2 linked regions of the Thermococcus sibiricus MM 739 genome follow. Each later gene encodes a partner of the first gene's protein in a complex. Links are inferred from orthologs where the notes say so. Each region holds a gene or a part of one and is shown on either strand. Other genes may lie near its edges.

Region 1 (4,809 bases):
TACATATATTTTGTTAAAATTGAAACAGCCTCATCCAAAACATGCCTATCTTCACTATCCACCACATTTTCAAGATAATAAAGACCTTTGATGTTAAGTATGATGTAAGCTTCATTTCGCTCCAGTCCCAATTCATGGGCTTCATAGTAAACTCTATGCTCTCCGAGAGCATCATTTAACATCTCAACGAAATAGTTTATCTCATCTGTTGTTAAATCTTCCCATCTGCTTTCCATTTCATCAAAATATTGCTCAAGAATTTTTAGTATATCAAGATCAACTTTTAATATTCCCTCAATATAGGGAAATTCTCCAATTCTAAAGACTTTGATGCCTTCATCATCTCTAATTCCAATGTAATCCCATAACAAAACGCCTTCTATAACATTGACACCATATTTGCTCGCAAGATATGTAAATCTCTCCATGGCTTCCTCCATATCCGCTACAAACTCCTCTTCGTCATTAAAGATTACAATCTTACTCACCGTACCGGCCATAAATTCCCCCACCTTGAAACTCATCAAGTTCTAATAGTTAATAAATGATTTGGTGTTTTCACATAGCTCCTCACCATAAAGGGCTAACCTTTCAAGTAATAACACAGAATATCTGAGACCTCTGCGAAAGTTTTTAAACTGTAACTTAAAAACTAATAACCGGTGGTTATACATGGTAATTATTCCTCAACCTATTGACCCCAAAGAAATCAAGAGATTTCGAAAAGAATTAGGAATAACGCAAGAAGAGCTTGCCCAAAGAGCGGGGGTCACCCAAGCATATATAGCAAAACTGGAGACTGGAAAGGTTGATCCGAGGTTATCAACTTTTAATCGAATTCTGCAAGCCTTAAAAGAGTGTAAAAAAAGCCGTTTTACAGCAAAAGAACTCATGTCTTCTCCTATAATAGGGGTTAAACCATACGAAACTGTTGAATATGTTGTTAAACTTATGAATGAATACAACATATCTCAAGTGCCCGTGATTGCTGGAAACAAGGTGGTGGGCTCTATAACAGAAAAGACACTTGTGCGAAAAAGTTTTGAGTATGAAGACTTGCTCTCCAAAAAGGTTATGGAAATCATGGACGGACCGTTTCCTATAGTGAATGAATATGAGAGTATAGAAGTCGTGAAGTACTTACTGGAGGAACATCCAGCAATTATAGTGCAAAATAGAGAGGGGAAACCAGAAGGGATAATAACTCGATCGGATCTATTCAAGATAAAGTAAAAACTAAGGAGACAACGGCACAAGTGTGTATTCAAACAGAAGACTGTTGGTTGTGGCATTGTAGACTTCCACGGTGTAGTGGACAACATATGCATTTTCTGGGAATGGATATCCCAAGTCGGAAGCTTTGAATGCACCTTTTTCTTTATACTTTTTATTCTCGTTCTCGTTTAATATCACTATTTTAACATATTCTTCGACCCTATACTCGGCCTCTGGAATGATGTCTGGATCTCCCCAAGAGACAAGTGAAGTCTCATTGTACCCGAAGAAGCCTTTGCTAATATTATTAGTATACCAAATAAAATGACTTGCCATCCAGGCTCCTTCTGGAATGTTAAAGCCAAACGGTAAATCCCAGTCCTTTGACCATTTGACAATTAACCAAGTACTTTCTGGCATTAGGGTTGATTCCAAATACCCCTCTTCCCAACCCACGTAGATTCTGGCCTTAGAAAGCATTTCTTCTGGGATTGCTGTGGTGTATTGAATAGACATTCCAATTAAAAATCCCAGTATTAAGAATACAACTATTCTCCTCATTTTATCACCCCAATAAATTTCAGTATATGATAATTTGAGCTAAACTATTTAAGAATTTTCAAAACTTACTTTTTTACAAAGAGTACTGAAACTAAAGACTTAAGAACTCCTTCTCAAATAATGTAAAGAAAAGATCAACCGTACATAACTTCATGTGCGGCCATTTGCTGTGCCAGCTTTTCCTCTGATCCAAGAACCTTCTCAACTCCCTTTAGAAAGTCTTCTTGTGTCACATATTCCCTTCTAGATCTAATTGCAAACATTCCTGCTTCTGTAACAATGGCCTTTAGATCGGCACCACTGGCCCCCTCTGTCATCTCAGCTATTACTTTCAGATCAACCTTTTTGAGATTCATCTTCCTCGTATGTACCTTAAGAATTTCAAGTCTTCCACGGAAGTCTGGTAATGGAACTTCTATCAATCTATCAAATCTTCCAGGCCTTAGTAATGCAGGATCTAGGATATCGGGCCTATTAGTTGCCGCAATTATCTTTACCTCACCCATTGGATCAAACCCATCTAACTCGGCCAATAATTGCATCAATGTTCTGTTAACTTCCCTTTCTCCACCAGTTGTTTCATCAAGTCTTTTGGCACCTATTGCATCTATTTCGTCAATGAAAACTATTGATGGAGCCTTTTCTCTCGCAAGCTCAAAGAGTTCGCTTACTAATCTCGCTCCTTCCCCTATATACTTCCTCACAAGTTCACTTCCAATAACTCTTATAAAGGTCGCATTAACTTCATGAGCTAGGGCTTTAGCCATTAAAGTCTTTCCACAACCCGGTGGCCCATACAGTAAGACACCCCTTGGAGGCTCGATTCCTACCTTCTCAAAAAGCTCCGGATGTTTCAGAGGTAATTCAACAGCTTCTCTAAGCTCTACTAATTGCTTCTTTAAACCACCAATGTCCTTGTATGTCACCGTGGGCCTTTCAATAACTTCAAATCCTAGGACAGATGGATCTTTCTGGGATGGTAAGAGCTCTATTACTGCCATTGTTCTTTGATCCAAAGCAACTCTTGAACCAGGCCTGAGATTTTCTCTCTCTATCCAAGGAGCAATTCTCACAACAAATCTTGGCCCATTGTAGTTTTGGACAATTGCTCTATCTTCATCCAAGAGTTCAATTAGAGTTCCAGCAAATGCCGGTGGCTGTCTGAGTCTTGACATCTCCATCCTCAAGCGAGAGAGTTCTCTCTCGAGCCTTTCTTTATCTGCTTCAAGTGTTCTCACTTGGAGTTCAAGTTGCCTTATTCTACGTTTGAGATAGTAAACGTAATCGTCATATTCTTCTTCATGACTTTTGACATTGACATCTTTAACATCACTCATAATTTCCCCCTCCTACAATTTAATTATGTAGAAGAACCTTATTAATCTACTCATTCACTCTCCCCAAAAGTAACTGAGTGAGAGCTTTATAAACTTTTGGATTATAAAGGAACTTCCAATAAATATTCCACCTTTTTTTATTTAATACGTTGCTAAATAAACCATTTTTAATTAAATCTAAAGAAAAGCCCAGAATAATTTGCTGTGCTCCTTCGAAAGATTTAAGTAATGTTTTGTTAGTATTAAATTTTGAATATTATGGAGGTGGAGCAGAATGGTAAGAATTAGATTTTTAGGGCACGCTGCTTTTGAAATAGAAGGTGAAGGAAAGAAGATACTCATTGACCCATTTTTGAGTGGAAACCCTACCGCAGCTGCAAAACCAGAGGATTTTGAGAGAATAGATTTAATTCTCGTAACCCATGCTCACGGAGATCATATAGGAGATAGTGTAAAAATTGCTCAAAGAACTGGAGCAAAGATAGTAGCGATGTATGATATAGCCAGCTATCTCGTGGAAGAAAACCAAGGGATAACTACAGTAGGGATGAACTATGGTCCCACCGAAGTTGATGGTGTTAAACTAGTCCAAGTGCCAGCTTGGCATTCAAGTAGTGCTGGAGGATACAGCATAGGTAATGCATGTGGATACATCATGGAATTTGAGGGAATAAAAATATATCATGCCGGGGATACTTACGTGTTTAAAGACATGGAACTCTTTGCAGAACTTTACGGAATAGATGTAGCATTGCTTCCAATAGGAGGCCACTTCACAATGGGACCGAAGGAAGCTACAAAAGCTGTTGAATTCCTTAGGCCGAAATACGTTATTCCAATGCACTATGGAACATTTCCACCAATAGCCAAGAACCCCGAAGAGTTTAAAGCACTTGTTGGAGACAAGGCAGAAGTCATTATATTGAAACCTGGAGAGGTTTTTGAGCTTTGAAAAAGCTTTTAAACTTTCTTCTTTAGCTTCTATGTGGTGACCGGATTGAAGACAAGATTCACAGTAACAACACTAATTATAGCATTGATTATAGGGTCATTTATGAGTATCTTAGTATATGCACAAGAAGAAAGTACCAATAGGCCAGAATACGACCTAATAATTGTTAGAAATGATGATCTGATTGATTATATTACAGTTCAGCCCTATGCACGACTTCTTGATATTCCTGTCCTTCCTGTTAACCCCCAAGGATTAGATGAAAAAACTTGGGCCCAATTGTATTCTTATGTCCAGCTGGGATGGAAGAAAATACTGATAGTTGGAAATTCAAATGCTGTAAGTAAGGAAGTTGAAGATGAGCTCCTTAAAATGGGTTATAGCGTTACCAGAATAGGTGGTGATGTTAGAACAGAAACTGCAGAAAAATTAGCGATTCATTTTTACCCAACTGGCTCAAAGACAGTTGTAATAGCAAGTGCTCTAGATTACGGATCGGCCTTAGCAGCATCAAAATTTGCCATGGAGTATGAGCTTCCAATGTTACTAACACTCGAAAATGACTTATCTGAGCACGCAATTGCAGGGTTATCGAGTTTAAATCCAGATCTTGTAATAATCGTCGGCACTGGAATAAACGAGACAATAGAAACAAAACTCCACAGTATGGGGTATCAAACCTACTGGCTGGGTAGAACGGTTGAAAAACCACCTGTTTCGCCCCCTAAAGAACCCTCACCATAT
Region 2 (4,642 bases), 430 kb from region 1 along the record:
TTATTGGCATTATAGCTACTGGAACATCCGCTTCTCCATAATTATCCTCTTCCTTATTGAGATCAAGGACTATCTCTCCATCTATTTTCCCAGCTGCACATGCCGCAACAAGATCCTTCATAGGGATTCCAGCATCGGCTAAAGCCAAAGAAGCTGCTGTGATTCCAGCCACTCTTGTGCCAGCGTCAGCTTGGAGAACTTCTATAAAGATGTCTATTGAAGTTCTCGGAAATAGTTCAAGAATAACTGCTGGTTCTAAGGCTCCTCTTATAACTTTGCTTATCTCAACACTTCTTCTATCCGGCCCGGGTTTTTTTCTCTCTTCAACACTAAATGGGGCCATGTTATATCTTACTCTCAAAATGGCCCTATCTGGTTTTTGAAGGTGCTTTGGATGAATTTCTCGTGGACCATAAACCGCAGCCATTATCTTATTTTTACCCCACTCAACATAGGCAGAACCATCGGCACTTTTGAGCACTCCAACTTCCATTTTTATTTTTCTAAGTTCATATTTCTTTCTTCCATCAACTCTATACCCATTTTCATCAATAAGCTTGAGTCCTTCAGGCTTTCCCATCATTGTCCTTCACCCTCTTCTAATTGAGGAATCTCTTCAATAATTCCCTGTTCTTTAAGCTCGTTTAATCTTTTAACAAGCATTTCCCTAACGCGATCTGTCAATCCTTGGGTATGACTTTCTCTGTTGACCTTGAGAATAGCTTCTATAGCCAGCTTTTCAAGTTCTTCTTTTCTTCCACTAACCCATACCCATCCATTTTGGCCAACAATAATTCTAGTCCCTGTAAGATTCTTTATCATGTTTATCATTGAACCGCCTTTTCCTATCAAACGAGGAACTTTTGATGGAGTTATCTTTACTAGCTGGCCTCCTTTTAATGGCCCTCCATTGAATGGCATTCCCTTGGTAATCAAATCAATCTGATTAATCTCGTTATATGCCTTTATTTTTGCGTAGATTATATCTCCTATGTCAAATATCTTCCTTAAATCCGTCTTTAATACATCTACTCGTCCTTCTATCACATCTTGTACCCTAAGTCCAGCTTGATAAGGAGCTCCTATATCAACTATCCAGTTTGAGAATTTTACATCAACTATTTTGCCAATTACTGTATCCCCAACTTCTGGGATGTATGGACCTTCTAATGGAACCACCGATACAGTGTCATTTGAAACCCTGACTAATCCAACAACACTTGAGTAAAGTCTGTTCCCTTCTTTAAAAGTTCCTCTTCCATTTTTGAATGATCCTTGTGCCAAGAGTGTCCCTGGAACCACTAAATCCCTATTTTTTACAAAAATCTTTTTCATAGTCCCTTCCTCTCTATAAGTTTAGTTACAACCGTGCCCTTTGTGAGGGCATTCAGTTTCTCATAAAATTCTTCTTCAATTCCACCTGGAATCTCAATCAAAAACATCCAAGACCCGTCACTCGCCCATTCTTCTCTTTTTATATTCCCAAATGTTCTTACCTCTCCATAAGCCTTTCCACTGTACTCCGATGGTATCTTTACAGCAATTACCTTTGTTTCAATTTTTAACGGTAAGACCCTTCTCAAAGCTTTTATTATCTCTGGAACTTGGGCCTGTGCATCTTTGAATATATCCACTCTTACTCCTACCTCTTCCATTGCTTTGAGAATTCTATCAGGGGGGTGAGGATAGCCACTTCTCGGGTCAACTGCATTCCGATGAATTATCATGGCTATCTGCTTTTTCTTATCTTCAAGCATCTGCTTTCTCTGTTCCGCTGTAAGCTGAACCTCTCCCTTTCGGAGAATTATCTTTGCGATTTCATAAGGGTCATTTGTTCCAAAAATCTTTTCCATTTCATGTTCACTTGCCTTATCCCCTTTATGAGCATCTTTAAAAATATAAGGGGTGGCAAGAATTTCTTCAACAGGGAGTTCTTTGCCTTCTTTGAAGTCTCTAGCCAAATATGGATCTACTAGTATTTCAAAAATTTCTCCATGTGTCTTCAATCTGGCAATAACTGCTTTATCGATACTCACTGGCATAGGTATTCACCTCAGTAGTTGCTGTCTAACTCACTATAGTCTTCTTCTTTTTCGGGAACTTCTTCAGCTTCGACCTCTTTCAAAGCCTCTTCAAGACATTTGGCCACTTCTTCTGGAGTAATCTTTTTGAATTTCTTTTCTTTTACTGAAATTACTGCAACTTCAATGCTCTCAGGGGAGGGTTCTTCCATGATTTTTGACAAAGCCAAAACCGCCAGCTTGATTGCCTCTTCCAATGTCATTTCGTCTCTATATTTTTCTTCAAAGATTGCCATTGCTGTGTTTCTCCCACTTCCTATTGCAACGGCTTTCCATTCAAAATATGCACCACTTGGATCGGTTTCGAACAATTCGGGCTTTTCATTTACGCCGGCCATCAAAAGAGCAGCTCCAAATGGCCTGACACCGCCGTATTGGGTATGCATTTGTTTTAGATCACAGATCTTTTTAACTAGAACTGTTAATGGCACTGGTTCTCCATAAGTTAAACGATAAATTTGGGCCTCTAAACGAGCTCTATCCACAAGAACCCTCGCATCAGCTATTATGCCGCTTGAGGCCGCCGCTATGTGGTCATCAATTTGGAAAATCTTTTCGTAACTCTCTGGTTCTATAAGTTTACTTGTTACCCTCTTTTCTACAGCTAAAACGACGCCATCCTTACACTTTACTCCAACTGCAGTGGCACCTCTCTTAACAGCTTCTCTTGCATATTGGACCTGGAAAAGCCTTCCATCAGGGCTGAAAACCGTTATTGCCCTATCATACCCGGCTTGTGGTGGTACAAACGCCATTTTCCATCACCTCTAAAGTTATCGTAATTTTTTATGTTAGGGGTTTCTTTACATCCTTTATATACTCTCCGCTGTAGATAGTCAGCAAAGGGATAATTAAATTTTTCCCAATTACTTCCATCCAAACTCTTTCAAAAATTTCATTTTAAGTCTTTTTATCGTTCCAGACACTCCAAGTGTCCTCACAATAGCTTTTGAACCATTTATTTCAGTTATCAACGTTAATACAAATCGGATTTCCTCTACATATTTCCTATCACATCTTACAATTCCGGTTTGGGTTTTTTCGTCAAACTTTATGAACCAAGGTTTCGCCCTCGCAGTTCCCAGTTCGCCCAAAGTTTTAAGAGAGACATCCCAAATGGCCTTCTTTATCATTTCTTTTTTGAAAGGCCTCTCTCCAGTAACCTGAAAAGCTATGTAACGATTTTTGTCTCTTAGGGTAGGGGGCAATGTTTTTGGTTTCCTTCTCATGACAAGAAATCCTTTGTAGAATGGATTTATTAAATTAACCCAAATCTTTTATAGAAGGGGCATCCAAGATTCTATGATGAGGAGAGGTATTGCAGAACTCCCCTTACATGGGGGACATGTCCCGAGATGGCTCGCCCTTAGAATGAAACGGTTAGCTGATCTTGTCATAAAGCTTCTTGTGGACGAATATGGCACTCAGGGCGTTCTTGAGAGGCTGGCCGATCCAGTGTGGTTCCAAGCACTAAACAACTTAATTGGGATGGATTGGGACTCTTCTGGGAGCACTACAGTCACTGCAGGGATGGTAAAAGATGTGCTTTCTAAAGAAGACCTTGGAATCAAAGCTGCAGGCGGTAAAGGGACCAAGAGCAGGAAAACTCCCGAAGAATTAAAGCAAATAAGCGAAATATACGGCCTCGATGCAGATGAATACATAAAAACTTCAAAACTAGTTGCCAAAGTTGATACAGTGGCCTTACAAACCGGGTACCAGCTTTATCATCACGTCTTCTTTGTTGACCAAGATGGAAGGTGGACCATCGTGCAACAGGGCATGAATCCGAGCATCAAGCTTGCGAGAAGATATCACTGGTTCTCTGAAAAAATTGAATCCTTTACTTTGGAACCACATAAGGGAATAAGCGGGATAAAAAGTGATTATAGCCTGAATACAATTGCGAAAGAAAGCAAAGAGTATCAAAAAACTCTCCTAGATATAATTTCAGAAAGTCCCACAAAAATCGAAAGAGAGGTTAAGAGCATAGAGGCCCTATCAAAAGGTTACACTCCACTGTTCTATAAGCCCTATGAAAAAAGGGAAGTCTTACCAATAGTGGAACGCTATCAGAGCTTTGGAAGATTTGAACTCAATAAAAAAGCATTGGAACTAGCAAGAGAACTTAGTGTAAGCAATTATGACGAGCTTTTGCTGATTAAGGGCCTAGGCCCAAGTACGTTAAGAGCATTGTCTCTCGTTCTTGAGTTGGTGTATGACGTTCATCCCTCCTGGAAAGACCCAGTTACCCATCCTCCTGATCCATTCAAATTTGCCTATGCTGTTGGTGGAAAGGATAAGGTGCCGTTCCCTATTGAGAGGAGTACTTATGACGATCTGATTTCTTTCCTCGAGAAGCTTCTTGAAAAGGGCAAAGAAGAGCGAGAAGTTGTTAAACAGGTCACAAAGATAAGTGAAAAGTGGAAGTTCCCAGAGGAGGAGAAGAGAGCTACTTAGGCCCTTTTATGAAGGAACGCACGCACAATAATCCTCCCTGTGGTACTCCCAGCTCCCTCACTATTGGCCTGCACTTGGCCTTTAGGAGGTAGAAGCCCTTA

What was found. The genes of interacting proteins can lie anywhere in the genome.
Region 2: the proteins of TSIB_RS04210 (region 1) and psmA are in contact, whole or in part, in a cryo-EM structure (PDB 6HE5), measured with the Archaeoglobus fulgidus proteins. The link is inferred for Thermococcus sibiricus MM 739 from one-to-one orthologs. Residues at the interface, in WP_010879468.1 of Archaeoglobus fulgidus: Asp391, Leu392, Lys393, Gly394, Met396, Phe397, Val398; in WP_010877997.1 of Archaeoglobus fulgidus: Ala30, Arg33, Gly34, Ala35, Asp51, Arg53, Val54, Lys66, Ser79, Gly80, Leu81, Val82, Met166.

The regions. Positions count from the first base shown.
Region 1 is NC_012883.1:777,541-782,349, reverse strand. The notes cover bases 1,013-3,963. They hold TSIB_RS04210 (proteasome-activating nucleotidase), read right to left. Parts: upstream 3,114-3,963; coding sequence 1,911-3,113; downstream 1,013-1,910. Other genes in these bases: TSIB_RS04205 (metal-dependent hydrolase), read left to right, coding at 3,388-3,963; TSIB_RS04215 (hypothetical protein), read right to left, coding at 1,237-1,776; TSIB_RS04220 (CBS domain-containing protein), read left to right, coding at 1,013-1,233. Outside these bases: TSIB_RS04225 (hypothetical protein), read right to left, coding at 1-500; more of TSIB_RS04220, read left to right, coding at 673-1,012; more of TSIB_RS04205, read left to right, coding at 3,964-4,065; TSIB_RS04200 (DUF7343 domain-containing protein), read left to right, coding at 4,099-4,809. UniProt on the Methanocaldococcus jannaschii protein: ATPase which is responsible for recognizing, binding, unfolding and translocation of substrate proteins into the archaeal 20S proteasome core particle.
Region 2 is NC_012883.1:1,209,981-1,214,622, forward strand. What follows is about bases 946-3,729. They hold psmA (archaeal proteasome endopeptidase complex subunit alpha), read right to left. Parts: upstream 2,837-3,729; coding sequence 2,054-2,836; downstream 946-2,053. Other genes in these bases: rrp4 (exosome complex RNA-binding protein Rrp4), read right to left, coding at 946-1,335; TSIB_RS06555 (ribosome assembly factor SBDS), read right to left, coding at 1,332-2,042; TSIB_RS06565 (ribonuclease P protein component 2), read right to left, coding at 2,948-3,310; TSIB_RS06570 (DUF763 domain-containing protein), read left to right, coding at 3,384-3,729. Also shown: exosome complex exonuclease Rrp41, read right to left, coding at 1-583; more of rrp4, read right to left, coding at 580-945; more of TSIB_RS06570, read left to right, coding at 3,730-4,541. UniProt on the Methanocaldococcus jannaschii protein: Component of the proteasome core, a large protease complex with broad specificity involved in protein degradation. The M.jannaschii proteasome is able to cleave oligopeptides after Glu, Asp, Tyr, Phe, Trp, slightly after Arg, but not after Ala.